One region of the Variovorax defluvii genome, then DNA from elsewhere that is predicted to be linked to it. Evidence: predicted binding sites of a transcription regulator. Region 1 holds the regulator's gene; each other region holds the start of a gene.

The links. The regulator LexA, encoded in region 1, represses DNA repair genes until DNA is damaged. The targets are predictions, from matches to a motif close to ACTGTATNNNNATACAGT.
Region 2: a site for LexA is predicted at 7,510-7,527, ahead of recA (recombinase RecA). Genes of this name have one in related genera too.
Region 3: a site for LexA is predicted at 7,570-7,587, ahead of ABEA07_RS10790 (PA0069 family radical SAM protein). Genes of this name have one in related genera too.

The regions. Positions count from the first base shown of each region.
Region 1 covers NZ_BAABGJ010000027.1:177,522-187,345, reverse strand. The annotation lists gene ABEA07_RS14685 (3-hydroxyacyl-CoA dehydrogenase) at 24-1,544, opposite strand; gene ABEA07_RS14680 (type IV pilus assembly protein FimV) at 1,693-3,819, shown strand; gene ABEA07_RS14675 (D-2-hydroxyacid dehydrogenase family protein) at 3,874-4,881, opposite strand; gene ABEA07_RS14670 (hypothetical protein) at 5,077-5,412, opposite strand; gene lexA (transcriptional repressor LexA) at 5,555-6,229, opposite strand; gene ABEA07_RS14660 (asparaginase) at 6,302-7,297, shown strand; gene ABEA07_RS14655 (hypothetical protein) at 7,310-7,726, shown strand; gene ABEA07_RS14650 (DUF6152 family protein) at 7,752-8,222, shown strand; gene adk (adenylate kinase) at 8,228-8,884, opposite strand; gene kdsB (3-deoxy-manno-octulosonate cytidylyltransferase) at 9,016-9,780, opposite strand; gene ABEA07_RS14635 (Trm112 family protein) at 9,794-9,824, opposite strand, start outside.
Region 2 covers NZ_BAABGJ010000081.1:597,803-607,626, forward strand. The annotation lists gene ABEA07_RS28315 (CHASE2 domain-containing protein) at 1-916, opposite strand, end outside; gene ABEA07_RS28320 (FHA domain-containing protein) at 947-1,594, opposite strand; gene ABEA07_RS28325 (Stp1/IreP family PP2C-type Ser/Thr phosphatase) at 1,687-2,469, opposite strand; gene sucD (succinate--CoA ligase subunit alpha) at 2,715-3,608, opposite strand; gene sucC (ADP-forming succinate--CoA ligase subunit beta) at 3,621-4,787, opposite strand; gene argC (N-acetyl-gamma-glutamyl-phosphate reductase) at 4,985-5,908, shown strand; gene recX (recombination regulator RecX) at 5,921-6,370, opposite strand; gene recA (recombinase RecA) at 6,381-7,445, opposite strand; gene ABEA07_RS28355 (MarR family winged helix-turn-helix transcriptional regulator) at 7,594-8,079, shown strand; gene ABEA07_RS28360 (response regulator) at 8,140-8,811, shown strand; gene ABEA07_RS28365 (sensor histidine kinase) at 8,840-9,824, shown strand, end outside.
Region 3 covers NZ_BAABGJ010000019.1:35,128-44,951, forward strand. The annotation lists gene ABEA07_RS10770 (gluconokinase) at 1-539, opposite strand, end outside; gene ABEA07_RS10775 (efflux RND transporter permease subunit) at 599-3,817, shown strand; gene ABEA07_RS10780 (efflux RND transporter periplasmic adaptor subunit) at 3,822-5,027, shown strand; gene ABEA07_RS10785 (efflux transporter outer membrane subunit) at 5,030-6,508, shown strand; gene ABEA07_RS10790 (PA0069 family radical SAM protein) at 6,459-7,553, opposite strand; gene ABEA07_RS10795 (NAD-dependent epimerase/dehydratase family protein) at 7,672-8,592, shown strand; gene ABEA07_RS10800 (SDR family oxidoreductase) at 8,720-9,493, opposite strand; gene ABEA07_RS10805 (substrate-binding domain-containing protein) at 9,605-9,824, opposite strand, start outside.

The DNA.
Region 1 (9,824 bases):
TCCTTGCCTCTGTCGAGGTGTGTCTACTCTTCGGGATGGGTCAGGCTCAAGCCCAGCGCGCCGCGGCGGCGCAACCAGGGACTGGGGCGGTAACGCGGGTCGCCGTAGACGGTCTGCATGTTGAACAGCACTTCCAGGACGTTGGTCGGTCCGTACAGGTCGCCCATCGCCAGCGGCCCCTGCGGATAGCCCAGGCCCAGCTTGACCGCGAGGTCGAGGTCGGCCGGGGTGCAGACCCGCTGCTGGCACATGTCGGCCGCGATGTTCACGATGGTGCCGATCACCCGCTGCGTGACGAAGCCGGCGCTGTCGCGGATCACGCTGACGGCCTTGCCGTCGCGCGCGAACAGCGCGTGGGCGGCATCGCGCATGTCCGGTCGCGTGGCCGGGTTGGTCGCCAGTACGCGGCGCTTGGTGGCGGCGTCATCCACCATCAGGTCGATGCCGACCGTGCGCGTCGCGTCCAGCCGGTCGACAGCGGCGACGGTGGTGACGTCGAAGCCCAGCGGCGCGACCAGGATCAGGGCCGCGGAGGAGGGCGTCGCACCGCTTTCGAGCTGAGCCCCCAGTGCATGCACGAGCCGCAGCAGTTCCGGCCGCCGCGCGGCCCGGGGCGAGATCCAGACCGAGGGATGGCCCTCGATCACCGGTGCGGACGGCTCCGGGGCTATCTGGGGGGCGCCGTCGACATAGCGGTAAAAGCCTTCGCCCGTCTTGCGCCCAAGCGCTCCGGCGGCAAGCCGCTGCGCCGTGATCACGCTCGGCCGGTAGCGCGGCTCGTCGTAGTACTGGCGGTAGATCGACTCCATCACCGGGTGGGAGACGTCGAGCGCCGTCAGGTCCAGCAATTCGAAAGGTCCGAGGCGGAAACCGGCCTGGTCCTTGAGGATCCGGTCGATGGTGGCGAAGTCGGCCACGCCTTCGCCGGCGACGCGCAGGGCCTCGGTGCCATAGCCACGGCCCGCATGGTTGACGATGAAGCCGGGCGTATCCTTGGCCTGCACGGCGGCATGGCCCATCTCGGTCGCAAAGCTGGCGAGCCGGCGGCAGATCTCGGCGTCGGTTTTGAAGCCCGCCACCACCTCGACCACCTTCATCAACGGGACCGGGTTGAAGAAATGGAAGCCGGCCATCCGCTCCGGCTTCGCCATGGCGGCGCCGATGGCGGTGACCGAGAGCGAGGAGGTGTTGGTCGCGAGAACGGCAGAGGGCGCCACCACTGCCTCGAGATCGCGGAACAGCTTGCGCTTGACCTCGATGTCTTCCACGACCGCCTCGACAACGAGGTCGCAACCCGCCAGCGCCCGCATGGAGTCGGCAACGTGGAGGCGACCTGACAGAATCTCGCAGCGCGCCTCGTCCAGCTTGCCCCTCTCCAGCAATTTGCGCCATTGCGCGAGGATGGCATCGCGGCCGCGGGCGGCCGCTCCTTCGAAGGCGTCGAGCAGGAAGACCTCGCTCCCCGCCTGCGCCGCGATCTGAGCGATTCCGCGCCCCATGGCGCCTGCACCGACGATCCCTACATTGGAAAACTGCACAGTCATTTGATAATTGTCCCTCGGTGAAAAAGGCACGCTTTCGGGCATGCCAGAATATGTCTACTTTCGAATACTCATCTCGTTAGTCATTTTGCAACTACCACGTTTGGCTGCGGCCCTGTTCTTTATCGGGTTCGCGATTGAATCGTCTGCCTTGACCATCGGGCGCCCGCAGGGTGCCGTCTGGATCGGCAAGCCGCTGGACGTGGTGATCCCGCTTGCACTGGACGCCGCCGAGGCCGGTGGCTCGCTGTGCCTCGAGGCCGAGGTCGTGCAGGGCGAGGTCCCGATGCCGAACGGCAGCCTGAGGGTCTCGCTCGAGCCCGGGGCCAACCCGGCCAATTCGCGGATTCGCATCCGGTCCTCCGCCAGTGTCGACGAGCCGGTGGTCAACGTGAGCGTGCGTGCCGGTTGCGAGATGCGCCTGACGCGCAGCTACGTCTTGCTGGCAGATGTGCCAGCGCAGTCCTCCCTGCCGATCATTGCGCAGGCGCAGGCCCCTGCGGCTGTGCGTGCGCCGCAAGGCAGAACCGCAGGTTCGGCAGCCTCAGGTTCGGGCGCTTCGTTCGACGGCGAAGGCGGCGCGCCGGTCCGGCGGCAGGCGGCGCCCGTGCCGCGCGCATCGGCGCAGGATGCCGAATCCGCGCCGCCGCGGCGCAGCGCTGCACCGGCACCTGCGCCCCGAAGTCCGGTGCAATCGCCGGCTGCGCGCGCCAGCACACCGCGCACGCCGGCACCACAGACTGCCGCCCCCGCGCCGCCTCGTCGCGAGACGGCGGCCGGTGCTCCCCGCCTTCAACTCGAGGCGCTGGAGCCCGCGCCTGTGGCCCAGCCTGGCCTCAAGACGACGACGCAATTGGCCATGCCCGCGACGGAGGACCCGGCCCGCCGCGCCGCTGCCGCAGCGGACTGGCGCGCGCTCGGTGGCGAAGCCGGCGCGGCACCGCGCGAATCCCAGGTCGAGAGCGAGCGGATCAAGGCCCTCGAGGCGACGCTGGCCACCCTGCGCGAACAGACGGCACAGAACCAGCGCGTCCTCCTGGAATTGCGCACCGAACTCGCCCAGGCGCGGGAAAGCCGCTACAGCAACCCGCTGGTCTACGCGCTGATCGGCTTGCTGCTGCTCGCGCTGATCGCGATTCTGATGCTGTGGCGCCTGGCCGCCCGGCGCGCCGAGCCGGCCTGGTGGCGGGAACCCGCGGCCGCGAGCGAAGAAGGGCCGACCCGTCCCGACAGCTTCGGCGAACTCGATAACGACCTGGCCGGAAAGGCCGGCCGCGGCAGCAGTGCGAACGCCACCAACTTCGGCACCAGCACTTTCGCCGGCCTGGTGGCCGAAGAGGAGGAAGACGAAGAAGAGGCCGTGCCTCCGCCTGCGCGCACGCCCGATGGCATACCCGTGCGGCCGGTGAACACCGAAGAGCTTTACGACGTCCAGCAGCAGTCCGACTTCTTCCTCTCGCTGGGCCAGCATGACCAGGCGATCGCCGTCTTGCGCGAGCACATCGCCAGCAACCCCGGTACCAGCGCGCTGGCCTACCTGGACTTGCTGCGCATCTACCATTCGCTGGACCGCAGGGAAGACTACGCGCGCCTGTCGGAGGAGTTCGAGCGCGCCTTCAATGCCGCCGTGCCGGCCTTCGACGAGTTCAATCAGACGGGCAAGGGCCTGGAACATTACCGCAGCGCCCTGGCACGCATCGAGGCGCAATGGCCGGCGCCCGGCACCCTGGCATTGATCGAGGAACTGATCTTCCGCAAGCCGGGCATGCACGAGGACGAGCCCTTCGACCTGGCCGCCTACCAGGAACTGCTCCTGCTCTATTCAGTGGCCAAGGAAGTGATCGACCCGGACAGCACTGCACCTGCGCCGGTCACGCCGCAGTCCTTCGTCGACACCTTCGGGCACGACCAGATGCCGACGGCCCCCGCGCCGATCGAGCCCGAGCGCCCGCCCGAGCCCATTGACGCCGGGCCGACACTGCCACCATCGCTCTATGGCGTCATCGACGAAACGCTGGACCACGAGACCGTTCTGTCGCCCGAACTGCCGGCCTCGGCACCGGCCGATGTGCCGGGCCGCGACTCGGTTCACGTACAGCCCGACATCAACCTCGACCTGGAAGACTTCGACCGGACGGCCTTCGAGACCATGCGAGCGCCAATCGAGACACCCAAGCCGCCGCCGCCACCCTCGGCCGATCCGCACGTGATCGATTTCGAACTCTTCGACCCGCAGACCGAGGCCGAGATCGCACCGAAGCCGGTCAAGAAGCGCTGAACATCGGGAAATTGCCGGCCGGCAACACACTGGGGCCGGGCAGGCCGCGGCGCTTCAACGCCGCACCTGCAACGCGCCGGGATTGACGATGTTGGTCGGATTGCCCTTGATGAAGCTCACCACATTGTCGAAGGCCTGCCCGAAGTACATCTCGTAGCTGTCCTGCTCGACATAGCCGATATGCGGCGTGCAGATGCAGTTCTCCAGCCGCAGCAGCGCGTGGCCCTGCAGGGGCGGCTCGCTCTCGAACACGTCGATGGCCGCCAAGCCGGGTCGGCCGCGATTGAGTGCGGCGAGTAGCGCATCCTGCTCGACCAGCTCGGCGCGCGAGGTGTTGACGAAGAGCGCGGAGGGCTTCATGCGGGACAGGTCCTCGAGCGTCACGAGGCCGCGGGTTTCGTCGGTCAGCCGCAGATGGACGGAGAGCACGTCGGCCGCGGTGAAGAAGGCTTCGCGATTGGGCGCCACCTGGAAGCCGTCGGACCGCGCGCGGGCACAGCTTTCCTCGCGACCCCAGATCACGACCTGCATGCCGAAGGCCTGCCCGTAGCGCGCCACCAGCTGGCCGATGCGGCCATAGCCCCAAATGCAGAGCGTCTTGCCCTTGAGCACCGAGCCGAGGCCGAAGTTGGGCGGCATCGAGGCCGATTTGAGGCCCGATTGCTGCCAGGCGCCGTGCTTGAGATTGCTGATGTACTGCGGCAGCCGACGCATGGCCGCCATGATCAGCGCCCAGGTCAGCTCGGCGGGCGCGAGCGGCGAGCCGGTGCCTTCGGCGACTGCCACGCCGTACTCGGTACAGGCATTGATGTCGATGTGCTGCCCGGCGCGGCCGGTCTGCGAGATGAGCTTGAGTCTGGGCAGTTTCTCGATCAACTGGCGAGTGATCTGGGTGCGCTCGCGGATCAGCACGATCACGTCGGCGTCCTTGAGTCGAACGGACAGTTGCCCGATCCCCTTCACGGTGTTGGTATAGACCTTGGCCGCATACGCATCGAGTTTGGATGCGCAGCGCAGTTTGCGCACTGCATCCTGGTAGTCGTCGAGGATCACGATGTTCATGGCGTGCCATTGTGCCTCGCACCATCCATGAGCCTGCGCCTGGCAGCCAGAGCCGCAGGATGCCCGTGGGTTAACTCAACACGCCGAGTGGGCTGCGCGGGCCAAGTGAACGGCGCGTGCAGCGCGTACAGCGCGTACAGCGCGTGCCGCGTGGGCCGCGTGGGCCGCGAGCGGACGGTTGGGCTGGACGCAGGCTCAATGCAGCCGGCCGGCGCTCGGGCTCGTGCCCGCGGCCTCCAGGGCCACGAGACGGTCCAGCTCGGCGCAGACATCCGCCATACGGCCGGAGATCAGGACCCGCCCCGTGCCTTGGCCGCTGGGCTGGGCGTCGACCGTGCGAACCACGCGCAGGGTGCGAGGCGCAGTGGCCTGGCGAGAGGCTACCGGCGCGCCCGGCCGCACCGCGCAACTGGGCCGGATGCCCACGTAGCGGAGCACCGACTTGCGCGCGCGGCGCGGCTTCATCCAGCGGGTGGCCAGCGATTGCAGTGGCACGAACAGGTCGGCGAAGCTGAGCAGAGCGATTCCCATGTGAACTCCATGTAGTCAGGGATTGAACACAGGCAGGATTGCTAAATGACGGCCACGGCAGGGTGATGGCCCTTCGGCCATACGCCCGCCACCTGTCGCGGCCGTGGCTGCAAGGTGCAGGGTGCACCTCGCCATTTCGGTGCTACATCAGCATCGTGTTGCGGATCAAGCCCACGGCCAGGCCTTCAATCTCGAAAGGCTCGCCGGGCTGGACGATGATGGTGGGGTAATCGGGGTTCTCGGCGTGAAGCTCGATGACCTGCTTGTTGCGCTTGAGGCGCTTGACCGTGACCTCGTCGCCCAGGCGGGCCACGATGATCTGCCCGTTTCGCGCCTCCTTGGTGGCCTGCACGGCGAGCAGGTCGCCATCCATGATGCCGGCGTCGCGCATGGACATGCCGCGTACTTTGAGCAGATAGTCGGGCTGGCGCTGGAAGAGCGTGTTCTCGACGTAGTAGGTCTGATCGACATGTTCCTGCGCCAGGATCGGCGAGCCGGCAGCGACGCGGCCGATGAGCGGCAGCGCGAGCTGGGCCATGCCTGGCAGCGAGAGCGAGTACTGGTTGTTGCGCGATTCGTTCAGCGAGCGCAGCGCATCGCCCTTGAGGCGGATGCCGCGAGAGGTGCCGCTCACCAGCTCGATCACGCCCTTGCGGGCCAGCGCCTGGAGATGCTCTTCGGCGGCGTTGGCAGACTTGAAGCCCAACTCCGCCGCGATTTCGGCACGCGTGGGCGGTGCGCCGGTACGGGCGATGGCGCTTTGGATCAGGTCCAGAATCTGTTGCTGGCGGGCGGTAAGCTTGGCGGCGAACTGCATGGGGGCTCCTGCGATACTGGTTGAACATCCAGTATCTGTATTTTTAACCAGTTTTCGGGACTTTGGCAAGCGATGGCAGATTCGACGAGAGAAAGCAAACGCCGCGTGATCGTCCTGGGCACGGGCGGCACGATCGCCGGCCGCGCGGCGTCGGCGAGAGACAACATCGGGTACACCGCCGGCCAGGTCGGCGTGACCGAGTTGCTGGAGGGCATCGAGGCACCGCCGGGTGCGGCGGTCCAGACCGAGCAGGTGGCGCAGGTCGACAGCAAGGACATGAGCTTCCCGATCTGGCGCCGGCTGGCCGAACGCTGCGCCCATTGGCTGGCTGAGCCCGACGTGGCAGGGCTGGTGATTACCCACGGCACCGACACGCTGGAAGAAACCGCGTTCTTCCTGCAATCGGTGCTGGCGCCCGCCAAGCCCGTCGTCGTGACCTGCGCGATGCGGCCCGCAACCGCGCTGACGCCGGATGGACCGCAGAACGTGCGGGACGCGATGGCCGTCGCCCTCAGCCCCGAGGCACGGGGCGTGACGGTGGTCTGCGCTGGACAAGTCCACAGTGCCTTCGACGTGCAGAAGATTCACACCTATCGAATCGATGCCTTTTCTTCTGGCGATGCCGGGCCGGTGGCGTACGTGGAGGAGGGCGTGTTGCGCGCACTTCGCCCCTGGCCCTTCTCGCCGCCTGATCCGGCACGGCAAGCCTTCGAACGAATGGCACGTGCGGCGCGCTGGCCGCGCGTGGAGATCCTGCTGAGCCACGCGGAGGCGGGCGGCGGCGTCATCCGCGCACTGGTCGCTCAGCGGGCGGCTGGCGATGAAGACGCCGTGCAGGGCCTGGTCCTTGCGGCGACCGGCAACGGCACGCTCCACGAGGCGCTGGAAGCGGCAGCCTTGCAGGCGCAGGGCGCGGGGATCATGGTGGTGCGGGCCACCCGCTGCATGCAGGGTCGTATCCTTCCGACGCCGGGCGCGGCGCTTCGCGATGCAGGCGGGCTGACGCCGGTCAAGGCGCGCATCGCCCTGATACTGGAACTGATGGCTTCCGGGGTCGGCACTTCCTGAGCGGCAGAGCGCATGTTCTCAGCGCTTCAGTCGCACGCCTGGGTCTATCCCTCGCTGGAGGTCGTGCACATCGTCGGCATCGCGCTACTGCTCGGCAATCTGGTCGCGCTCGAAATGCGGGTGTTCGGCCGCGCAGCCATGTTGCCGGTGGCTGCGATGGCCAGCTTGTCGCTGTCGATCGCGCTCACCGGCTTCGGGTTGGCTGCCGCCAGCGGCGCAATGATGTTCGCCACCCAGCCAACCGAGCTGCTGGCCAATCGTGCCTTCGTGATCAAGATGGGGCTGCTGGTGGCGGCGGGCTTCAATGCCGGGTGGTTTCATGCCCGCGCCTCCCTGCGGAAGCTCGATGCGCTGGCGCGGATACAAATGCTGATGTCTACTGCGATCTGGTTGGCCGTCGTGTTCTGCGGCCGCTGGATCGCGTACTGAATGAAAAGATGAAGGAGCCATCCCCATGAAGCGTCGCCGAATCCTCGCTGTTGCCGCATCCCTGCCGCTCGCGAGCCGCCTTGCCTGGGCGCACCATGGCTGGAGCAGTTTCGACCAGGACCGTCCCGTCTATCTCGAGGGCAGGGTCGTGCGCACTAAATGGCAGAACCCGCATGCCGAGCTGGTGATCGAGGTGCCGCCCGGCCTCAAGGTGCCTGCCGACCTCGCGAAGCGCACACTGCCGGCACAGAGCGCGCCTGTCGATGGGGCAGGCCTGCTGGCCCGCGCCGAACTGCCCAGGCGCAGCGAGCGGCAATGGGAGCTCGAACTGGCGCCGTTGACACGCCTGGAGGCCTGGAAGCTTGCCGAGGTCAAGCCCGGTACCACCGTGTCCGCGGTGGGCTTCACGCACAAGGAAGAGAAGGATGCGGTGATGCGCGTCGAATATCTGTTCGTGGATGGCAAGGCCTACGGGCTGCGTTCCAGCCCGGCCTGATCAGCTCAGCTCGCCAGGGCGGCGAAGGCGCGCTGGGTGATTTCCTCGACCGTGCCGACGCCGCTGATGGCGCGGTACTTCGGCGCGGCCTCTGGTTCCGCCTCGGCCCAGGCGGCGTAGTAGTCGACCAGCGGCCGAGTCTGCCGGCTGTAGACCTCGAGGCGGTGACGGACCGTCTCTTCCTTGTCGTCCTCGCGCTGAATCAGATCCTCGCCGGTGACGTCGTCCTTGCCGTCGACCTTCGACGGATTGAACTTGATGTGGTAGGTACGGCCCGATGCCGGGTGCGAGCGGCGCCCGCTCATGCGCTCGATGATGTCCGCGAAAGGCACGTCGATCTCGAGCACGTAGTCGAGCTTGACGTTGGCGGCGCGCATCGCGTCGGCCTGCGGGAGGGTTCGGGGAAAGCCGTCGAAGAGGAAGCCGTTGCTGCAGTCGGGCTGCGCAAGTCGTTCCTTGACGAGGTTGATGATGAGATCGTCGCTGACCAGTGCACCGGCGTCCATGACGGCCTTGGCCTGCAGGCCGAGCGGGGTGCCGGCCTTGACGGCAGCGCGCAGCATGTCGCCGGTGGAGATCTGGGGAATGCCGTACTTCTGGCAGATGAAGGTGGCTTGTGTGCCCTTGCCCGCCCCGGGGGCGCCCAACAAAATCAGTCTCATGGTGTCCTCGGACGGTTCTTCGATTTCTGGTGCGCCTGCCTGTCGCAGGCGACGGTAGCAAGGGCGCAATCGTGTCGAGGATAGCACGCACCCCGGCGTGCGCTGCACCTCGGCGCGGCTCGCCGATCGCCTCAGGCGGCAGTGAACAGGGCGCGCACGCGCTCGAGGTCTTCCGGCGTGTCGATGCCCGGTCCCGGCGCATGGGTGCTCACGTGCACGGCGATGCGGTGCCCGTGCCACAGCGCGCGCAGCTGTTCCAGTGCTTCGGTCGCCTCGATGGGTGCCGGCGGCAGGCCAGGGAAGCGGCGCACGAAGCCGGTCCGATAGCCGTAGATGCCGATGTGGCGCAGCGGGGCGGGGGCCGGCGGCAGGGCGCCGGGTGTGCCTTTGGCGAAGCCATCGCGCCACCAGGGGATGGGGGCACGGCTGAAATAGAGCGCGTTGCCCTGCGCGTCCAGCACGGTCTTGACGACGTTCGGGTTGAGGAAGTCCTCCAGAGAATGGATGGCATGCGCGGCCGTGCTCATCGCGGCATCGGGGTGCGCGGCGAGCGTCCGGGCTACGGCGTCGATCAGCGCCGGATCGATCAGCGGTTCGTCGCCCTGGACGTTGACCACGATTTCTTCGTCGGCCAGGCCGAGCAACTGGCAGGCCTCGGCCAGGCGGTCGCTGCCGCTCGGATGATCCTTGCGCGTGAGCAGCACCTGGATGCCGTGTGCCTCGCAGGCGGCAACGATGCGCGCGTCGTCGGCCGCCACCACGACACGGGCGGCGCCCGATTGCAGCGCACGCTGCGCGACGCGCACCACCATTGGCAGGCCGGCGATGTCGGCCAGCGGCTTGTCGGGCAGGCGGGTCGAGGCGAGCCTGGCCGGGATCAGGACGGCGAATGGCAAGCTCACGGCAGACTCACAGTCCCAGTTCTTCGTCAGTCAGAGGG
Region 2 (9,824 bases), on a different contig from region 1:
CGCGGAAGGGGACGAGCATGCCCCCGCTGGCGTCGACGGGGATGCGCAGGCTGCTGCGGGTGCTGCCCAGGACCAGCGCCTCCAGGACAGGGGCGCCTGCGCGCGGGCCGGGCGGCGCGAGCACCGGCACCAGGGACGGCGCGCCACCTTTCAAGACCCGGTGCACCGCCAGCGCCAGCGATTCGTAGTAGCCGGATTGCGCCGCACCGCCCTCGTAGCGCGCGATCAGCGGGACGGAACGCACCACGCCATCCTCGTTCGGGTCGAGGACGACATTGAAGAAGCCGGCCTCCGGCGCGGCGGCCGCCAGTTGCGCCATGTTGGCACCGAAGCCGTTCCAGCGAGTCGCCAGATCGCGCGCGGCCGGCAGGGCCTCGAGCGGCAGCACCGGCTTGGGCAGGACGCCCTTGGCGCGCGGCTCGCCCGTCTGCGTGAGGTAGTAGCCGAGCACCACGCGCCGCCCGGCAAGGGCCTTGGCGAACGAGGCGTCGTGGTCCAGGCTCGGCGCGAGGCGCTCGATCTCGGCGCCGAACTTCGGGTCGTTGCGCCAGGGGCCGGCGGCGAGCTGGCGAAGCACGGGCAAGCCGGAGCTCGCATCGGGTTCGGCGAACAGCACGTCAAAGCCGAGCACGGCCGCCTGTTGCCGGCCCATCAGTTCATTGGTGAGGCGAGCCAGCTTGTCGCGGCTCCAAGGCCACTGGCCGAACTGCTCCAGGCTGGCCTCGTCGATGTCGACGATCACGATGCGGGGATCGAGCGTGCCGGGCATGGTGGCGCGCAGGCGAGCGTCGTAGATGAATTGGTCGAGGTGGGCCAGCAAAGGCCAACGCCAGACGTCCGCCGCATGCAGCAGCGCGAAAAGCACCGGTAGGAAGGTGATGGCGATGCGGGCGCCGTGCCGCCGCAGTCCGTTCATCCGGGCTGACGGCCGTCCCGCTGCTGGCGTTCAGCCGGCGACGAACTGCATCCGCGTGCCGCCGAGCTCGAGCACGTCGCCATCTTGCAGGGCAACGGCTTCATTGCCCAGTGGCTCGCCATTGAGCGCGGTGCCGCCGTCGATGGGGGCGACCACGTAGCCATGCAGACGCCGGGTGACGGCCGCGACTGCAACACCGGGCTTGCCGATCGTGGTGACGACCTTCTGCAGGGTGAGCTCGCGTCCAGCCCCACTGCCGGAGAGCACGCGGATGACCGCTACACCGGTGCCTCCGAGGGGCGTGTGAACGGTCGGGTCGGAAGAGAGCGGAATGGGGCCGGAAGGTGCAGCGGCCACGACGGCGGCCGACCCGCTGCTCTCTGCCGCGGCGCCGCCCACCAGGAAGCGGATCTTGTACTTGCCGACCTCGATGACGTCGTTGTTCTCGAGGGCCTGCTTCTTGACGGCGCGGCCGTTGACGTAAGTGCCGTTGGTGCTGTTGAGGTCTTCCAGGTAGACGTCGCCGCCGATCATGTGCAGCACGGCGTGCTCGCCGCTGATCGCGAGATTGTCGATCACGACGTCGTTGTACGGCCGCCGGCCCAGCGTGGTGCGGTCCTTCGCGAGCGTCACTTCCTTGATGACGACACCGTCGATCGAAACGATCATTTTCGGCATGGCCGGCTCCTCGATCCCATTTGTTGTGTCACGGCGGTCAGCCCCGCCAATGCGCGCCTGAAATTCCTCTCCCGGACACTTGCAGCGCGCCTTCAGCTGGCCCGGGCAAGAACAACGGAAATGTTGTCTTTGCCGCCATTCTCGTTCGCGGATGCAACCAAAAGTGTTGCCTTCTCAGAAATCTCCGTCCCTTGTAACAAAATCGCCAAAAGCTGCTCGTCGGGGACCATCTCGCTCAGGCCATCGGAACATAGCAGGAAAAGGTCGCCCGCCTGCACGCTGTGCTCGTGCATTTCGAGTTCGACGTGGCGCTCGATGCCGACGGCCCGGGTGACGAGGTTGCGGTGGGGAGACTGGCTGGCCTGCTCGGGCGTGATGGCGCCAGCGTCGAGCTGCTCCTGCAGCAGGGAATGGTCCCGGGTGAGCAGCTCTAGCTTGTCGTCGCGCAGCCGGTAACACCGGGAATCACCGATGTGGCCGACGATCGCGCGGCGCGGCCCGAAGGCTGCCAGCACCAGCGTGGTACCCATGCCCTGCAGTTGCAGATTGGCCACGCCCGCCTCCAGGATGGCGGCATTGGCCTCGTCGGTGCCGGCCTGGAGAGCACGGCGCACGGCGCGCGGGTGGGCCGCGCGCCCCGCATGGGTGAGCCAGCGGCCGAAGCTGGCCTGTAGCAGCGCGATGGCCATGCCGCTGGCGACCTCGCCGCCGTTGTAGCCCCCCATGCCGTCGGCCAGCAGCGCCAGGCCGAGAGCGGGGTCGTAGGCAATGGTGTCTTCGTTGTTGGCGCGCACCCGGCCCGGATGGGTGAGCGCGGCGAAATCCCAGGTGAGCGAGCCGGTATCAGAAAGGACGGGAGCGCCTGGGTGAGACATGGGTAATCGGGAAAGGATCAGCAGCCGAGATCATTGCACGACCGACTCATCAGAAGGTCGGCCAACAGATGGTACGCACGGCGGCAATGAAAACAATGATGTCGATCCAGACAATGTGACCAGCCCGACATTCGGAAGCCGGCAGTTTGCAGAGAAACTGTTCCCACTTCGACTGCACGTATTGAAAAAGCGCCCGCAACGTGAATTGCGAGCGCTTTTCTCCTTGGGCTTCGGGAGAGAAGGGGCTAGACCTGCGCCTTCAGCAGCTTGCCGAGTTCCGAGAAGTTGCGGGTGATCTTGAAGCCGCACTCTTCCATGATGGCGAGCTTGGCTTCTGCCGTGTCGGCACCGCCGGAGATCAGCGCGCCGGCGTGGCCCATGCGCTTGCCGGGAGGCGCCGTGACACCGGCGATGAAGCCGACCACCGGCTTCTTCATGTTGGCCTTGCACCAGCGGGCAGCGTCGGCTTCGTCGGGGCCGCCGATCTCGCCGATCATGATCACGGCATCGGTGTCGGGATCGTCGTTGAAGGCCTTCATCACGTCGATGTGCTTGAGGCCGTTGATCGGGTCACCGCCGATGCCCACGGCACTCGACTGGCCCAGGCCGATCTCGGTGAGCTGCGCCACGGCTTCGTAGGTCAGCGTGCCGGAGCGGCTGACCACGCCGATGCGACCCTTGCGGTGGATGTGGCCGGGCATGATGCCGATCTTGATCTCGTCGGGCGTTATCAGGCCGGGGCAGTTCGGGCCGAGCAGCAGGGTTTCCTTGCCGCCGGCGGCGACCTTGGCCTTCATCTTGTTGCGCACCTCGAGCATGTCACGCACCGGGATGCCCTCGGTGATGCAAATGGCGAGGTCGAGGTCGGCCTCGGCGGCTTCCCAGATGGCGGCGGCGGCACCCGCCGGCGGCACGTAGATCACGGACACCGTGGCGCCGGTCTGCTGGGCGGCTTCCTTCACGGAACCGAAGATCGGGATGTTGAAGATCGACTCGCCGGCCTTTTTCGGATTCACGCCGGCCACGAAGCAGTTCTTGCCGTTCGCGTATTCCTGGCACTTCTCGGTGTGGAACTGGCCGGTCTTGCCGGTGATGCCCTGGGTGATGACTTTGGTGTCTTTGTTGATGTAGATCGACATGACGTTCTTTCCTTAGGCCTTGCTCACAGCCGCCACGACCTTCTGAGCCGCTTCCGCCATGGTGTCCGCGCTGATGATCGGCAGGCCGGATTCGGCCAGCAGCTTCTTGCCCTCGGCTTCGTTGGTGCCCTTCATGCGCACCACCAGCGGCACTTGCAGGTTGACCGCCTTGCAGGCCGCGATCACACCGGTGGCGATGGTGTCGCACTTCATGATGCCGCCGAAGATGTTGACCAGGATGGCCTTCACGTTCTTGTTCTTCAGCATGATCTTGAAGGCCTCGGTCACCTTCTCGGGGGTGGCGCCACCCCCCACGTCGAGGAAGTTGGCCGGCTCGCCGCCGAACAGCTTGATGGTGTCCATGGTGGCCATCGCGAGGCCGGCACCATTGACCAGGCAGCCGATGTTGCCGTCGAGGCTGATATAGGCCAGGTCGAACTTGCTGGCTTCGATTTCTGCCGGGTCTTCCTCGTCGAGATCGCGCAGGGCCACGATTTCGGGGTGGCGATACAGCGCGTTGGAATCGAAGTTGAACTTGGCGTCCAGGGCGACGATGTTGCCCTTGCTGTCGCGGTTGAGCGGGTTGATCTCCACCAGAGACGCATCGGTCTCCATGTAGCAGGTGTAGATCTTCTTGAAGACGTCCACGGCCTGGGCGGTCGAATCGGCCGGGATGCCGATGCCGTCGGCGATCTGCTTGGCCTGGGCGTCGGTCAAGCCTTCTTTCGGGTCGGCGTAGACGGTGATGATCTTCTCGGGCGTCTTGTGCGCCACTTCCTCGATGTCCATGCCGCCTTCGCTCGAGGCGATGAAGGCCACCTTCTGCGTCGCGCGGTCGGTCACGGCCGAGACGTAGTATTCCTTCTGGATGTCGGCGCCGTCCTCGATGTAGAGGCGGCGGACCTTCTGGCCTTCGGGGCCGGTCTGGTGCGTCTTGAGTTGCATGCCGAGAATTTCGGCGGCCAGCTTCTTGACGTCGTCGATGCTCTTGGCGACCTTGACGCCGCCGCCCTTGCCGCGGCCACCCGCGTGAATCTGGGCCTTGACCACCCATACGGGGCCGCCGAGTTTCTGGGCGGCCTCGACCGCCTCCTGAACCGTGTATGCCGGAATGCCTCGCGGCACAGGCACACCGAACTTGGCAAGAATTTCCTTGCCTTGGTACTCGTGAATCTTCATGAGGGTGTCTCTCGGGGAACGAGGTTGGAGAACGGGAGTCGGGAGTTGCCCTCGGGCCACGGCGCTCGGCGGGCCGGGCGAAGGACAGCCGGGAACTGTATCATGGTGCGCCGCACCAACGGAAACCGGAGTACCGTTCTGCGGAATCCCGTAGTTTCGTCCTAACGCCCTCCCCCGGCAAATCCGAGGCTTCCAACATGCCCCAGGTCTTCATCGACGGCGAGGCCGGCACCACCGGCCTCCAGATCCGCGAGCGGCTGCAGACCATCCCGCAGGTCGAACTCGTGAGCATCGCGCCCGAACTGCGAAAAGATGTGAACGCCAAGCGCGCCCTGATGGCCCAGGTCGACCTCGTCGTGCTCTGCCTGCACGACGACGCGGCGCGCGAGTCGGTGGCCCTGATCGACCAGCTCGACGGCCATCGCCCCAAGATCATCGACGCCTCGACGGCGCATCGCACTGCCGAGGGCTGGGTCTTCGGCTTCCCAGAACTGGCCGCCGGCCAGAAGGAGGCCGTGGCCAAGGCTTCGCGCGTTGCCAACCCCGGCTGTTACGCCACCGGCGCCATCGCGATCGTCCGCCCGCTGGTGGATGCCGGGCTGCTGCCGGCCGACCATCCCATCGCCCTGCCCTCCGTCAGCGGCTACTCGGGCGGCGGGCGCACCATGATCGAAGCCTACGAGAGCGGCAAGGCGCCGCTGTTCGAGACCTACGCCCTGGGCCTGAAGCACAAGCACATCCCCGAGATCATGAAGTACACCGGCCTCACCCGCCGGCCGGTGTTCATCCCGTCCGTGGGCAACTTCAAGCAAGGCATGCTGGTCCAGTTGCCGCTGCACCTGGACGACCTGCCCGGCCGCCCGAAGGCGGGGGACCTGCAGGAAGCCTTGGCGGCGCACTACGCGAAGAGCAACACGCCGGAGCAGTTCGTGAAGGTGCTGCCGCCCACCGAGGACGGCAAGCTCGACGCCCTCGCCCTCAACGACACCAACAACCTCGAGATCCGAGTGTTCCCGAACGAGGACCATCGCCACGCGGTGGTCATCGCCCGCCTGGATAACCTCGGCAAGGGCGCCAGCGGCGCGGCGGTGCAGAACCTCAAGCTGATGCTGGGCCTGTAGGCTACGGCTCGTTCATTCGTCCGGCTCGTCGCGCAGCACCCGTGCGACGACGCTGCCGGCGAAACCGCGCGCCAGCATGAAGCGCACCTGTTTCGCCTTTTCCCCCGCGTCCTGGGGCGGTGTGCCGAAGCGCCGGCGCCAGACCTCGCGTGCGCGCTCGAGTTCTGTTTCCGCCAGGCCGGCCACCGCCTCGGCCACCCGCTCGGGGGCAATGCCTTTGTGCAGCAGTTCCTGCCGCACCCGCGCCGCGCCGTGGCGCGCCGCGCGCTGGTGCAGCACAGACTGCACCACCCTCGCCTCGTTGATGAAGTTCTTGGCGGCCAGCTCGTCGAGCGCGCGCGCCAGGCTGCCGGGCTCTTCCTCGTAGCGGGCCAGCTTGCGCTCGAGTTCGCTGCGCGAGTGCTCGCGCTGGCTGAGCAGGCGCAGCGCCCGGCCCTTCAGTGAAGGCGCGCCGGAAGCCATCACCGGCCGATCACTTGTCGGCTGCGGCCGCCTCGCCCGGCTCGGGCAGTGCGGGGATGCCCAGCGACTCGCGCACCCTGTTCTCGATCTCGCGTGCCAGCGCCGTGTTCTCGCGCAGGAACTCGCGCGCGTTGTCGCGGCCTTGCCCGATCTTCTCGCCGTTGTAGGCGTACCAGGCGCCCGACTTGTCGAGGATCTTGGCGGTCACGCCCATGTCGATGATCTCGCCCTCGCGGCTGATGCCCTCGCCGAACAGGATGTCGAACTCGGCCGTCTTGAAGGGTGGCGAGACCTTGTTCTTCACCACCTTGACCCGCGTCTCGTTGCCGATCGCCTCGTCGCCCTTCTTGATGGTGCCGATGCGGCGGATGTCCAGGCGCACCGAGGCGTAGAACTTCAGCGCATTGCCGCCGGTGGTGGTTTCGGGCGAGCCGAACATCACGCCGATCTTCATGCGAATCTGGTTGATGAAGATGACCATGCAGTTGGTCTTCTTGATGGTGGCGGTGAGCTTGCGCAGCGCCTGGCTCATCAGGCGGGCCTGCAGGCCGGGCAGCGCGTCGCCCATTTCGCCCTCGATTTCGGCCTTGGGCGTGAGCGCGGCGACCGAGTCGACCACGATCAGGTCGACCGCGCCCGAACGCACCAGCGAATCGACGATTTCCAGCGCCTGCTCGCCGGTGTCGGGCTGGCTGATCAGGAGGTCGGAGAGGTTGACGCCCAGCTTCTGCGCGTACTGCACGTCCAGCGCGTGTTCGGCGTCGACGAAGGCGCAGGTGCCGGCCTGGCGCTGCATCTCGGCGATGACCTGCAGCGTGAGCGTGGTTTTGCCCGAGGATTCCGGGCCGTAGATCTCGATCACGCGGCCGCGCGGCAGGCCGCCGACCCCGAGGGCGATGTCCAGGCCCAGCGAGCCGGTGGAGACGACCTGGATGTCCTCCAGGGCCTCGCCCTCCCCGAGACGCATGATCGTGCCCTTGCCGAACTGCTTCTCGATCTGGGCCAGCGCGGCCTGCAAGGCCTTGGCTTTTTCGGTGTTGGTGCCGATGCTGGAGCCCTTGACGACTGCGTCCATGTGGAAATCTCCTTGAGGATCAATGAGTTGTTGAGGATTTCACTCAGGCTGCTTTTAACAACAGCCTGGATGCTTGAACAGTAGTGTAGGGGTTGATTCCATCGCGCCAAGCTCTTTTTTGGTCAGCTTGACTTACTATCGGTGCCGAATGACCGACACGGTATTTCCGATCGACCCCGATGCCTGGCGCCAGACCCACCTGGGCCGCCTGCTCGGCCACGCCATGCGCCGCTTTGACGAGCGCGTGCTGCAGCTGATGGCGCACGATGCCGACGTACCCCTGGCGCTGTCCAACCTGGCGGCGCGCGCGCACGTCAGCGCCGCCCACATCCACATCACCCGCCACCTGTCGCGCCAGGGCTCGCGCCTGACCGAACTCGCCGACAGCGCCGGCATGACCAAGCAGGCCATGGGCAAACTGGTCGACCAGTGCGAGGCCTGGGGCCTGGTGACGCGCGGGCCCGACGACCGCGACGCCCGGGCCCGGCAGGTGATGTTCACGGCCGACGGGCTGGCCTGGCTGGAAGCCTTCCGCAAGGCGGTGGCGCAGGCCGAGCGCGAGTTCCGCGCCAGCGTCGGCGACGAGGTCGCCACGGTGGTTTCCATCGGGCTCGAGGCCTATGCCGCAGCCTAGAATCCTTCGAAAACAACGGCCCGGCGGCCCGCGCAAAGCCGCCATGTCTGGAGACGCGGCATGCGAATACTCATAGCGGAAGACGACCAGGTGCTGGCCGATGCACTGCTGCGCAGCCTGCGCACTTCCGGCTCGGCGGTGGACCACGTCGCCACCGGCTCGCAGGCCGATGCCGCGCTGATGACCAACAGCGAGTTCGACCTCCTGATCCTCGACCTGGGCCTGCCCAACATGCACGGCCTGGAGATCCTCAAGCGCCTGCGCGCCCGCGGCTCGCAGATGCCGGTGCTGGTGCTGACGGCCGCCGACAGCGTCGAGGAGCGGGTGAAGGGCCTGGACTACGGCGCCGACGACTACATGGCCAAGCCCTTCTCGCTGCAGGAGCTGGAGGCGCGGGTGCGCGCTCTCACGCGGCGCGGCATGGGCGCCACCAGCAACGCGATCAAGCACGGCCCGCTGGTCTACGACCAGGCTGGCAAGGTGGCCACCATCGACGGCAAGATGATCGAGCTCTCGGCACGCGAGCTGGGCCTGCTGGAGGTGCTGCTGCAGCGGGCCGGCCGGCTGGTGAGCAAGGACCAGCTGGTCGAGCGCCTGTGCGAATGGGGCGAGGAGGTCAGCCTCAACGCGATCGAGGTGTACATCCACCGCCTGCGCAAGAAAATCGAAAAGGGGCCGATCCACATCGCGACCGTGCGCGGGCTGGGATACTGCCTCGAGAAGATCCCCTGATCCGCGACTCACTCTGGCCGGGCGCTCGGTGAAACTCTTCCAGCGCGCGCAGCGCTCCCTCTTCGGCGAGATCCTCGATTGGATGCTCACGCCGCTCCTGCTGCTGGTGCCGGTGAGCATCGGCGTGACCTGGCTCGTCGCCCAGGGCATCGCCAACGCCCCATTCGACCGCACACTCGAATACAACATCCAGGCGCTGGCCCGGCTGGTAGAGCTCAAGGGCGGCGACGAGCCCTTCGTGCTGCCGCCGCCGGCGCACGAGATCATGCGCGCGCACGACGCGGACCATGTGTACTTCCAGCTTCTGGACGGCGACGGCCGGCTGCTGGCCGGCGAGCGCGACCTGCCGCAACCGAACACCGACGAGCCGCCGGCTGCCGGCGTGGTCTACCTGCACAACGGCGCTATCCACGGCCAGCCGGTGCGCGTGGCCTCGCTGTGGATCGCCGGCCCCACGCCCGAATCACCGCCGGCCCTGCTGCAACTGGCCGAGACGCGCGAGAAGCAGTCGGTGCTGGCCGGCGAGATCATCAAGGGCGTGCTGTTGCCGCAGTTCGCGATCCTGCCGCTGGCGGTGCTGCTGATCTGGCTGGCCCTGGTGCGCGGCATCAAGCCGCTGTCTGTGATCGAGGCCCGCATTCGCGAGCGCCGTCCGGGCGATCTGAGCCCGCTGGACGAGTCCTCCGTGCCGCTGGAGGTGGTGCCCCTGGTGCTGTCGGTCAACGACCTGCTGAACAAGCTGAGCGAATCCATCGGGACACAGAAACGCTTCCTGGCCGACGCGGCGCACCAGCTCAAGACGCCGCTGGCGGGCCTGCGCATGCAGGCCGACCTGGCCCAGCGCGAGGGTGCCGACGCCGCCGAGCTCAAGCAGTCGCTCAAGCAGATCGGGCGCGCGAGCGTGCGGGCGACCCACACGGTCAACCAATTGCTGTCCCTGGCCCGAGCCGAGGGGAGCGGCGCGGCCATCGCCCGTCAATCCTGCGACCTGGCGAAGCTCACCATCGAGGTGG
Region 3 (9,824 bases), on a different contig from region 1:
CCGGCCGGCGTCTCGGCGTTCAGCCAGGCCTGGACCTGCGCCACCAGTGGCTCGATGGGCGCAGTCGCATCGACCGCCAGCACGCCCGGCTCGCCGACCGGCGATTCGAGGGTGGCGAACTGGTTCTCGACCAGGCTGGTCGCGAAGAAGTGCGCGGAGCGCCCGGCCACGCGGCGCTCGGCCTCCTCGCGCGTGAGCTCCATGAAGATGAAGCGCAGCCCCGGTGCCGCCACGCGCAACCGGTCGCGGTAATCGCGCTTGAGTGCGGAGCAGCTCAGCACCACTCCGTCGCCGGCGTGGGCGGCCAGTTCCTGCCCCAGCCGGTCCAGCCAGCCGGCCCGGTCGGCGTCGGTCAAGGGCGTGCCGGCGCGCATCTTGCTCACGCTCTCGGGCGAATGAAAGTCGTCGCCTTCGACCAGCGGCAGGCCCAGCGCCCGGGCCAGCGCCGCCCCCATGCTGGACTTGCCGCAACCCGAGACGCCCATGACCACCAGCCGCCAAGGGCCGGGCTTCGGTGAAGAAAGGTAAATCTCCTGCATTGAAACTATTGTCTAGCCTTTGCTCTTTATGATGGCCCCTCCCCGGGAAGTAACAAGCCGTGTCCATGGTCTCCCTCGCGCTGCGCCGCCCCTACACCTTCATCGTGATGGCGATGCTGATCGTGCTGGCGACGCCCCTGGTGCTCAAGCGCATGGCCACCGACATCTTCCCGGAGATCGACATCCCGGTGCTCAGCATCATCTGGAACTACGGCGGCCTGCCGGCCCAGGAGATGGGCCAGCGCATCGCCGGCCAGACCGAGCGGGGCCTGACCACCACGGTCAGCGACATCGAGCACATCGAGTCGCAGTCGCTGGCCGGGGTGAGCGTGATCAAGATCTTCTTCCAGCCCAACGCCAACATCGAGACCGCGATCGCCCAGACCGTGGCCTCGGTGCAGACCCAGGTGCGGCAGCTGCCGCCGGGCATCACGCCGCCGCTGGTGATCAAGTACTCGGCCTCCAGCATCCCCGTCATCCAGCTGGCGCTGTCGAGCACCGAGCGGCCGGAGAATTCGCTGTTCGACTCGGCCATCAACCAGTTGCGGCCGCAGCTGATCACCATTCCCGGCGTGGCCATCCCCTTCCCCTACGGCGGGAAGAACCGGGTGATCTCGGTCGACCTCGACACCCAGGCGCTGCAGGCGCGCGGCCTCACGCCGGCGGACGTGGTGAACGCGGTCAATGCGCAGAACCTGATCCTGCCCTCGGGCACCGCCAAGTTCGGCGCCACCGAGTACAGCGTGCGCATGAACGGCTCGCCCGAGGTGCTGGCCGGCCTGAACGACCTGCCGGTGCGCACCGCGGGCGGCGCCACCACCTACCTGCGCGACGTGGCCTACGTGCGCGACGGGTTTCAGCCCCAGACCAACATCGTGCGGCAGGACGGCGTGCGCGGCGTGCTGCTGTCGGTGATCAAGAACGGCGGCGCCTCCACGCTGGACATCGTGGACAACCTGCGCAACCTGCTGCCGGTGGCGCAGCAGGGCATGCCGGCGGACATCAAGGTCACCCCGCTGTTCGACCAGTCGCTGTTCGTCAAGGCGGCCGTGCAGGGGGTGGTGGCCGAGGCGGTGATCGCGGCCGCGCTCACCGCGGCGATGGTGCTGCTCTTCCTGGGCAACTGGCGCAGCACGCTGATCATCGGGCTGACCATCCCGCTGTCGATCCTCGCTTCCATCCTGGCCCTCTACGCGCTGGGCGAGACGCTCAACCTGATGACGCTGGGCGGCCTGGCCCTCTCGGTCGGCATCCTGGTCGACCAGGCGATCGTCACCATCGAGAACATCGAGCGCCACCTGCACATGGGCACGCCGCACGAAGACGCCATCCTCGTCGGCGCCGGTGAGATCGGCCCCGCCGCCTTCGTCTCGACGCTGTGCATCTGCATCGTGTTCGTGCCCATGTTCTTCCTGTCCGGCGTGGCGCGCTTCCTCTTCGTGCCGCTGGCCGAGGCGGTGGTGTTCGCGATGCTGGCCTCCTACATCCTGTCGCGCACGCTGGTGCCGACCCTGGTGATGCTGCTGATGGGCGGGGCGCACGCGAACGCCGCCGCGGCCGAGGCCCGGCCCAGCCCGCTTCAGCGGCTGTACCGCGCCTTCGACCGCCGCTTCGAACGCGTGCGCCGCGCCTACACGCTGGTCCTGTCGGCCCTGCTGTCCAAGCGCGCGGGCTTCATCGCCATGTTCCTCGGCTTCTGTCTGCTGTCCTGCCTGCTTTACCCCGCGCTGGGCCGCGACTTCTTCCCGACCGTGGACGCGGGCCAGATCCGCCTGCACATGCGCGCCCCCACCGGCACCCGCATCGAGGAGACGGCGCGGCTGGCCGACGAGGTGGAGGCCGCCATCCGCACCCTGATCCCCAAGGACCAGCTGGAGACCATCCTCGACAACCTGGGCGTGCCCAACAGCGGCATCAACCTGTCGTACAGCAACGCCGGCACCATCGGCACGCTGGACGGCGAGATCCTGCTGTCGCTGCGCGATGGCCACCGCCCGACCGAGGAATTCGTCTCGCTGCTGCGCGCCGAGCTGCCCAGGCGCTTCCCCGGCGTCGAGTTCTTTTTCCAGCCGGCGGACATCGTCACCCAGATCCTGAACTTCGGCCTGCCCGCCGCCATCGACGTGCAGTTCAGCGGCAACGACGTGGCGGGCAACGCGGCGCGGGCGGCCGAGCTGGTCAAGGAAATCCGCAAGATCCCGGGTGCGGTCGATGCGCACGTGCACCAGCGCCTGGACGGCCCCGGCCTCAACCTGCAGATGGACCGCACGCGGCTGCAGCAGGTCGGCCTCACCGCACAGAACGTGGGGCAGAACGTGCTCATCGCGCTGTCGGGCAGTTCGCAGACCCAGCCGGCCTTCTGGCTGAACCCACAGAACGGGGTGGTTTACAACGTCGCGGTGCAGACACCGCAGTACAAGGTCGATTCGCTGGATTCGCTGCTCAACATCCCGGTCGGCGCACCCGGCCCCGCGGCCGCGCCGCCGCAGCTTCTGGGCAACCTGGTGGAGGCGCAGCCCGGGCGCGCGCCGGCGGTGTTCTCGCGCTACAACATCGCGCCGGTGATCGACGTGTACGTCAGCGTGCAGGGCACCGACCTCGCCAGCGTGGCGGCGAAGGTGAAGACCCTGGTGGACGAGATGCGGCCCAAGCTCTCGCGCGGCAGCCAGGTCGCCATCCGCGGCCAGGTGGAGACCATGCAGACCTCCTTCGTCGGTCTCGGCGTGGGGCTGGCGATGGCGATCGTGCTGGTCTACCTGCTGATCGTGGTGACCTTCCAGTCCTGGCTGGACGCCGCGATCATCATCACCGCCCTGCCGGCGGCGCTGGCCGGCATCGCCTGGATGCTGTTCCTCACCGGCACCACGCTCAGCGTGCCGGCGCTCACCGGCGCGATCATGACGATGGGCGTGGCCACCGCCAACAGCATCCTGCTGGTCGCCTTCGCGCGCGAGCGGCTGGCGGCCGGCGTGCCGCCGTTGTCTGCCGCGCTGGAAGCCGGGGCCACCCGCATCCGGCCGGTGCTCATGACGGCCCTGGCGATGATCATCGGCATGATCCCGATGGCGCTGGGCCTGGGCGAAGGCGCCGAGCAGAACGCGCCGCTGGGCCGCGCGGTCATCGGCGGGCTGCTGTTCGCGACCGTGTCCACCCTGTTCTTCGTGCCGGCCGTGTATGCCGGCATCCACGGCCGCCTGGCCCATCGCAGGGCCGCGCGCGCCACCGCATCGCCGGTGCCGCCCTCCCCGCCGGGAGGCGCCGCGCCGCAGGAGAGTTGACGACATGACGGAACAACGCCACGCGGGACTGGCCATCCACCCGATCGAGGACGAAGGCGGCGAGCACCACGAGCTGCTGCGGCGGCGCCAGATCGTGCGCCGCGCGCGCATCGGCGTGATCGTGGTCGCCGTGCTGCTGGCCGTGGGTGCGGCACGCACGGTGGCCGTGCGCATGGCCAATGCGCGGGAGCTCCAGGCCTCGTCGACCGAACTCGCCAGACAGTACGTGAAGACCGCCCTGCCCCAGGCGGCGGCTGCCGGCCAGACGCTGGCGCTGCCGGGCACGCTGCAGGGCTTCGTGCAGGCGCCGATCTCGGCGCGCGCCAGCGGCTACCTCAAGCGCTGGACCCGCGACATCGGCAGCCGGGTCAAGAAGGGAGAACTGCTGGCCGAGATCGAAACGCCGGAAATCGACCAGCAGCTCTCGCAGGCCATCGCCGCGCGCCAGCAGACGGCATCCAGCCTGGAGCTGGCGAAGAGCACGGTGGCGCGCTGGGAGAACCTGCGCAAGAAGGACGTGGTGTCGCAGCAGGACCTGGACGAGCGCCGCAGCAGCCTGGCCCAGGCCACCGCCAACCTGGCGGCGGCCGATGCCAACGTGCAGCGGCTGCGCCAGACCGAGGGCTTCAAGCGCATCGTCGCGCCCTTCGACGGCGTGATCACCCGGCGCAACGTGGACGTGGGCGACCTGATCGACGCCGGCGGCAGCCGCCCCCTCTTCCTGCTCGCGCAGACGGATCCTCTGCGCGTGTACATCAACGTGCCGCAGGCCTATGCGCAGCTGGTCAAGGCCGGGCAGCCGGTGGTGGTCACGCAGGCCGAGCTGCGCGGCCAGCGCTTCAGCGGCGAGGTGGCGCGCACCTCGGGCGCCATCGACACCGCGACGCGGATGATGCAGGTCGAGGTGACCCTGCCGAACCGCGAGGGCCTGCTGCTGCCGGGCGCCTACGTGCAGGTCTCGCTGCCCCTGGCGGCCACCGGCGCGCTGAGCATCCCGGCCAATGCACTGCTGTTCCGCGGCGACGGCACCCGGGTGGCGATGGTGGACGCCGAGGGCCGCGTGCGGCTGCGCACGGTGCGCTTGGGGCGCAACTACGGTGAGACCGTGGAGGTGCTCGAGGGCATCGGGCCCACCGACCGGCTGGTGCTCAATCCCTCGGACTCGCTGGCCGAGGGCGACATCGTGTCGGTCGCCAAGGAGCCCGCGTGAGCATGCGTGGCGCGGCAGCTGCCGCGCTGCTGTTGCTCGCAGCCTGCGCGGCCGGCCCCGACTACCAGAAGCCGACGGTCGACGTGCCGGTGAGCTGGCAGGTCGAACAACCCTGGCGCGAGGCCACCCCCGCCGATGCCGAGGCCAAGGGCCCGTGGTGGCGGCGCTTCGGCGACGCGGGGCTCGACCGGCTGCAGCAGCAGGCCCTCGCCAACAGCCCCACGCTCGAACTGGCCGGTGCGCGGCTCGCCCAGGCGCGCGCTACGCTGGCCGCGGCCGATGCCGCCCGCTATCCGCAGCTCGGGCTGGGGGCGCGCGCCTCGCGGCTGAAGATCTCCGCCAACCGCCCGCTCACCAACTACGCGGCGCAGAACTTCTCGACGGTTCAGAACGACTTCGCGCTTTCGCTCAACGCCAGCTACGAGATCGATCTCGCGGGCCGCGTGCAGCGCTCGGTCGAAGGCGCGACCGCCAGCGCCGCACAGGCGGCGGCCGACCTGGAGAACACGCGGCTGTTGCTGACGGCCGACCTGGCCTCGGCCTACTTCAACCTGCGCGCCACGGATACCGAGCTGGACGTCCTGTCGCGCTCCATCGCGCTGCAGCGCCGTGCGCTGGAACTGGTGAGCGCGCGCCACGAGCTCGGCGCCGTCTCCGGCCTGGACGTTGCGCAGCAGCAGGCGCTGCTGGACAGCACCCTGGCACAAGTCGACGTGGTGCGACGGCAGCGCGCGCAATACGAGCATGCGATCGCCACGCTCACCGGCACCCCCGCGCCCAGCTTCACGCTGGCGCCGGATCTGCGGCCGATCACGCCACCGCCGATTCCGCTGGGCGTGCCGTCCGAGGTGCTGGAGCGGCGCCCCGACGTCGCGGCCGCCGAGCGCGCCATGGCCGCGGCCAACGCGCAGATCGGCGTGGCACGCGCGGCTTTTTACCCCAGCGTCATGCTGGCGCCCGTCATCGGCGTCGACAGCCGCATGATCGAGAGCCTGTTCGATGCGCCCAGCCTGCTGTGGTCCGTCGGCGTGTCGGCCACGCAGGTCCTGTTCGACGGCGGTCGCATCCGCGCCAACGTGGATTTCGCGCAGGCCGGCCACGCCGCCTCGGTGGCCAGCTACCGCCGCGTGGTGCTCACTGCCATGCAGGAGGCCGAGGACGGCATCAGCGGCCTGGCCGCATTGGACCGGGCGGTGTCCCAGTCGCAGGCCGCCGTCGCCTCGGCCCGCCGCGTGCTCGACATGGCGACCGCGCGCTACGAGGGCGGCGCCTCGACCTACCTGGACGTGATCAGCGCCCAGCAGTCGCTGCTCACGGTCGAGCGCCAGGCCGCGCAGTTGCAGGGCCAGCGCCTGCTGGTCGCGGTGTTCCTGGTCAAGGCGCTGGGCGGGGACTGGTGCGGCGTCGAATCCCGAAGCGCCGGCGCGGACGTCAGAACAGACTGCCCTGCCCCGCTGCGCCGGGTGGCCGGAATGCGCTGAGGTCGAGCGCGATGCGCTCGCGGTTGAAGCCGATGCGCCGCGTCGCCTTCTCGAAGCGCTGGCGGATCAGCTCGGCCCACAGGCCGGTGCCGGTCATGCGCGTGCCGAAGTCGGCGTCGTAGTCCTTGCCGCCGCGCATCTCGCGAATGCGCGCCATGATCCGGTCGGCCCGCTGCGGGTAATGCAGCGCCAGCCACTGCTTGAAGAGCGGCGCCACTTCCCAGGGCAGGCGGATCACGGTGTAGAAGGCGCTGCGCGCGCCGGCCTCCCAGGCGGCTTCGAGCACCTGCTCCATGTCTTCCGTGACGAAGGGGATCTGCGGCGCCACGCTGACGCCCACCGGCACGCCCGCCTCCGCCAGCGTGCGCACCGTACGCAGCCGCCGATGCGGCGCGGCGGCGCGCGGCTCCAGCTTGCGCGCGAGTTCGCCATCGAGCGTGGTGATGGTCACGTACACCGCGGCCAGCTTCGCGGCTGCCATGGGCGCGATCAGGTCCAGGTCGCGCTCCACGGCGCTGGACTTGGTGACCAGGCCGAAGGGGTGTCGCACCTCGCTCAGCAGCTCGATCACCGAGCGGGTGAGGCGCAGCTCGCGTTCGATCGGCTGGTAGCAGTCGGTCGCGGTGCCGATCGCGATCTGGTTGGGCCGGTAGTTGCGGCGCCCGAGTTCCGCGCGCAGCACCTCGACGATGTTGCGCTTGGCGATGAGCCTGGTCTCGAAGTCCAGCCCAGGCGAGAGGTTGAGGTAGCTGTGCGTGGGCCGCGCGAAGCAGTAGATGCAGCCATGCTCGCAGCCGCGGTAGGGGTTGATGGAGCGATCGAAGTAGATGTCGGGCGACTCGTTGCCGCCGAGCACCGACTTGACGTCCTCGAAGCGGACCTCGGTCTGCAGCGGCTGCAGGCCTTCGGCCTCGGCAACGCCTTCTTCGAGCGTGCCCCAGCCGTCGTCGTAGGCGTCGCGCACTTCGCGCTCGAAGCGGTGCGCGAGCCGCGTGGCCGCGCCGCGGCCCTTGATGACGTGGAGGGGAATGAAGGCATCGGTCATGGGCGCGCCTCTTGCATCTGTATGAATATACAGTATTTCACCGATCGCCAAAGTCTGCACGGACTCCCATACTCCAGGGGGAAAGTGACCGTGAAACATCGAGAAGGGCAGACGACCCATGAGCACGCCCCTGCACGCCCTGGTCTGCGGCGCCAACGGCTTCATCGGCAGCCGCATCGCCGCCGCCCTGCTGATGGCCGGCTACCGCGTGAGCTGTGGCAGCGCCAAGCGGCTGCGAACCGACCTCCCCCACGTGCCCATCGACTTCTCGCGCGACACCGACGTCGCGGCCTGGGCACCGCGGCTGACTGGCGTCGACGTGGTCGTCAACGCGGTCGGCGTGCTGCGCGACAGCGCACGCCGACCGATGGAGGCCGTGCACACCGCGACGCCGGCCGCGCTCTTCCAGGCCTGCGCCCAGGTTGGCGTGCGCCGCATCGTGCAGATTTCGGCCCTGGGCATCGGCCGCAGCGAGCAGGACAACCCCACGCAGTACGCGCGCACCAAGCGCGCCGCCGAGGCCGTGCTGCAGGCGCTGCCCGCCGACGGCCCTTCCTGGATCGCGCTGCGGCCGTCGGTGGTGCTGGGCGCGGGCGGCGACGCGGCCCGGTTGTTCCGCACCCTGGCCATGCTGCCGGTCCTGGCGATGCCGGGCTCGGCCCTCGACGCCCGGCTTCAGCCGGTGTACGTCGAGGACCTGGCCCGTGCCGTGGCGGCGCTGGCCGATCCGGCCTCGCCCTACCGTGGCGTCATCGAATTCGGCGGCGCACGCGCGATGACGCTGGCCGAACTGATCGCCACGCTGCGCAACGCGCGCCGCGCGGGCCGCTCAAGCGGTGCGCACCCGGCACGCCTGCTGCGCCTGCCAGCGTGGATGGGCGTGCTGAGCGCACGCATCGGCGACTTCGCTCCCGGCCTGCCCTGGTGCACCGACACCCGCGTCATGCTGGAGCAGGACAACGTCGCGGACAGCGCGCCGCTGGCCGCGTGGCTGGGCCGGCCGCCGCGCGAGTTGCGCGACTTCGCCGCCGAGCTCTGAGCGCCGACCCTCGGCAGCGCTTCAGAACTCCGCGTCGAGCCGGTCGATCTCGTCGGGCTCCAGCTTCGCCGCCGCGATCATCCCTGCATCGCGGGCAGCTCGTGGGCCTTGATGTTCATCGGCAACGCTATTCGCCGATCGCCATCGTGTCCCCCACCGCCTGCGCCGCCAGCCAACTGCCGAGGGAGATGCGGCCGATCCTGGCCTTGTCGCCCGCCGCCAGCGAATCGTCGCCGATCCGCGAGCCGAAATAGGGTTCGTCGGCATCGCCTTCCACCGTCCGCGCATCCTTGCGGGCCTGGAGCACCCGCCGCACCAGCACGTCCAGCCCGGCGCGCTCAGGGCCGCCCACTTCGCACGTGCCATTCAGCGGCGCCTGCCCCACGATGTCGGCGAGCGCCGCCGCGACGTCGTCGGCCGCCACGGGCTGGAACACGGCCGAAGACACGCGCACGGTCGACCCGCGGGTGCCCGCATCGGCGATGGGCAGCAGGAACTCGAAGAACTGCGTCGCCCGCAGCAGCGTGTAGGGCACGCCGCCGCCCCGGATCAGCGATTCCTGCGCGGCCTTGGCGCTCAGGTAGCCGTTGTCCGGATGCCGGTCGGCGCCCACGACCGACAGCGCCACCAGGTGACCCACGCCGGCCCGGGCGGCTGAAGCCAGCAGGTTGCGGGTCGAGTCCTGGAAGAAGCGCATCACCGCCTCGTCCTCGAAGGAAGGCGAGTTGCTGACGTCGACCACCACCTGCGCCCCCGCCAGCGCCTGGTCCAGGCCCTCCCCCGTCACGGCATTGACGCCGGACGATGGCGAGGCCGATACCACTTCATGGCCGGCCAGCCGGAGCAGGGCCGACAACTTTTTTCCGATGAGGCCGCTGCCCCCGATGATCACGACTTTCATGACGGTCCTTTGGTTCGTTGGGATCGAGGACAGCGGCATCTTCACCCGGCTGCCCATCACCTTGAAGACGTACCGTGAACGCCGGATGTGACAGCGACGACGAAATTCTTCTCAGAAGGGATAGGCCCTGTAGGTGGCCTTGTCGGCGATCACATCGGCCTTGCCGGTGATCACCACGCCAAGGCCGGCGCCTTTCGTGACGGTCACCTTGCCGTAGCCCGGCACGCCGAGATCCATCCCGTCGGTGATGGGCTTCTTGTCCAGCAGCAGCTTCGCGACCCTGTTCATCGCCAGGCCGGCGTTCTTCGGGTCCCAGAAACCGATCCCCTTC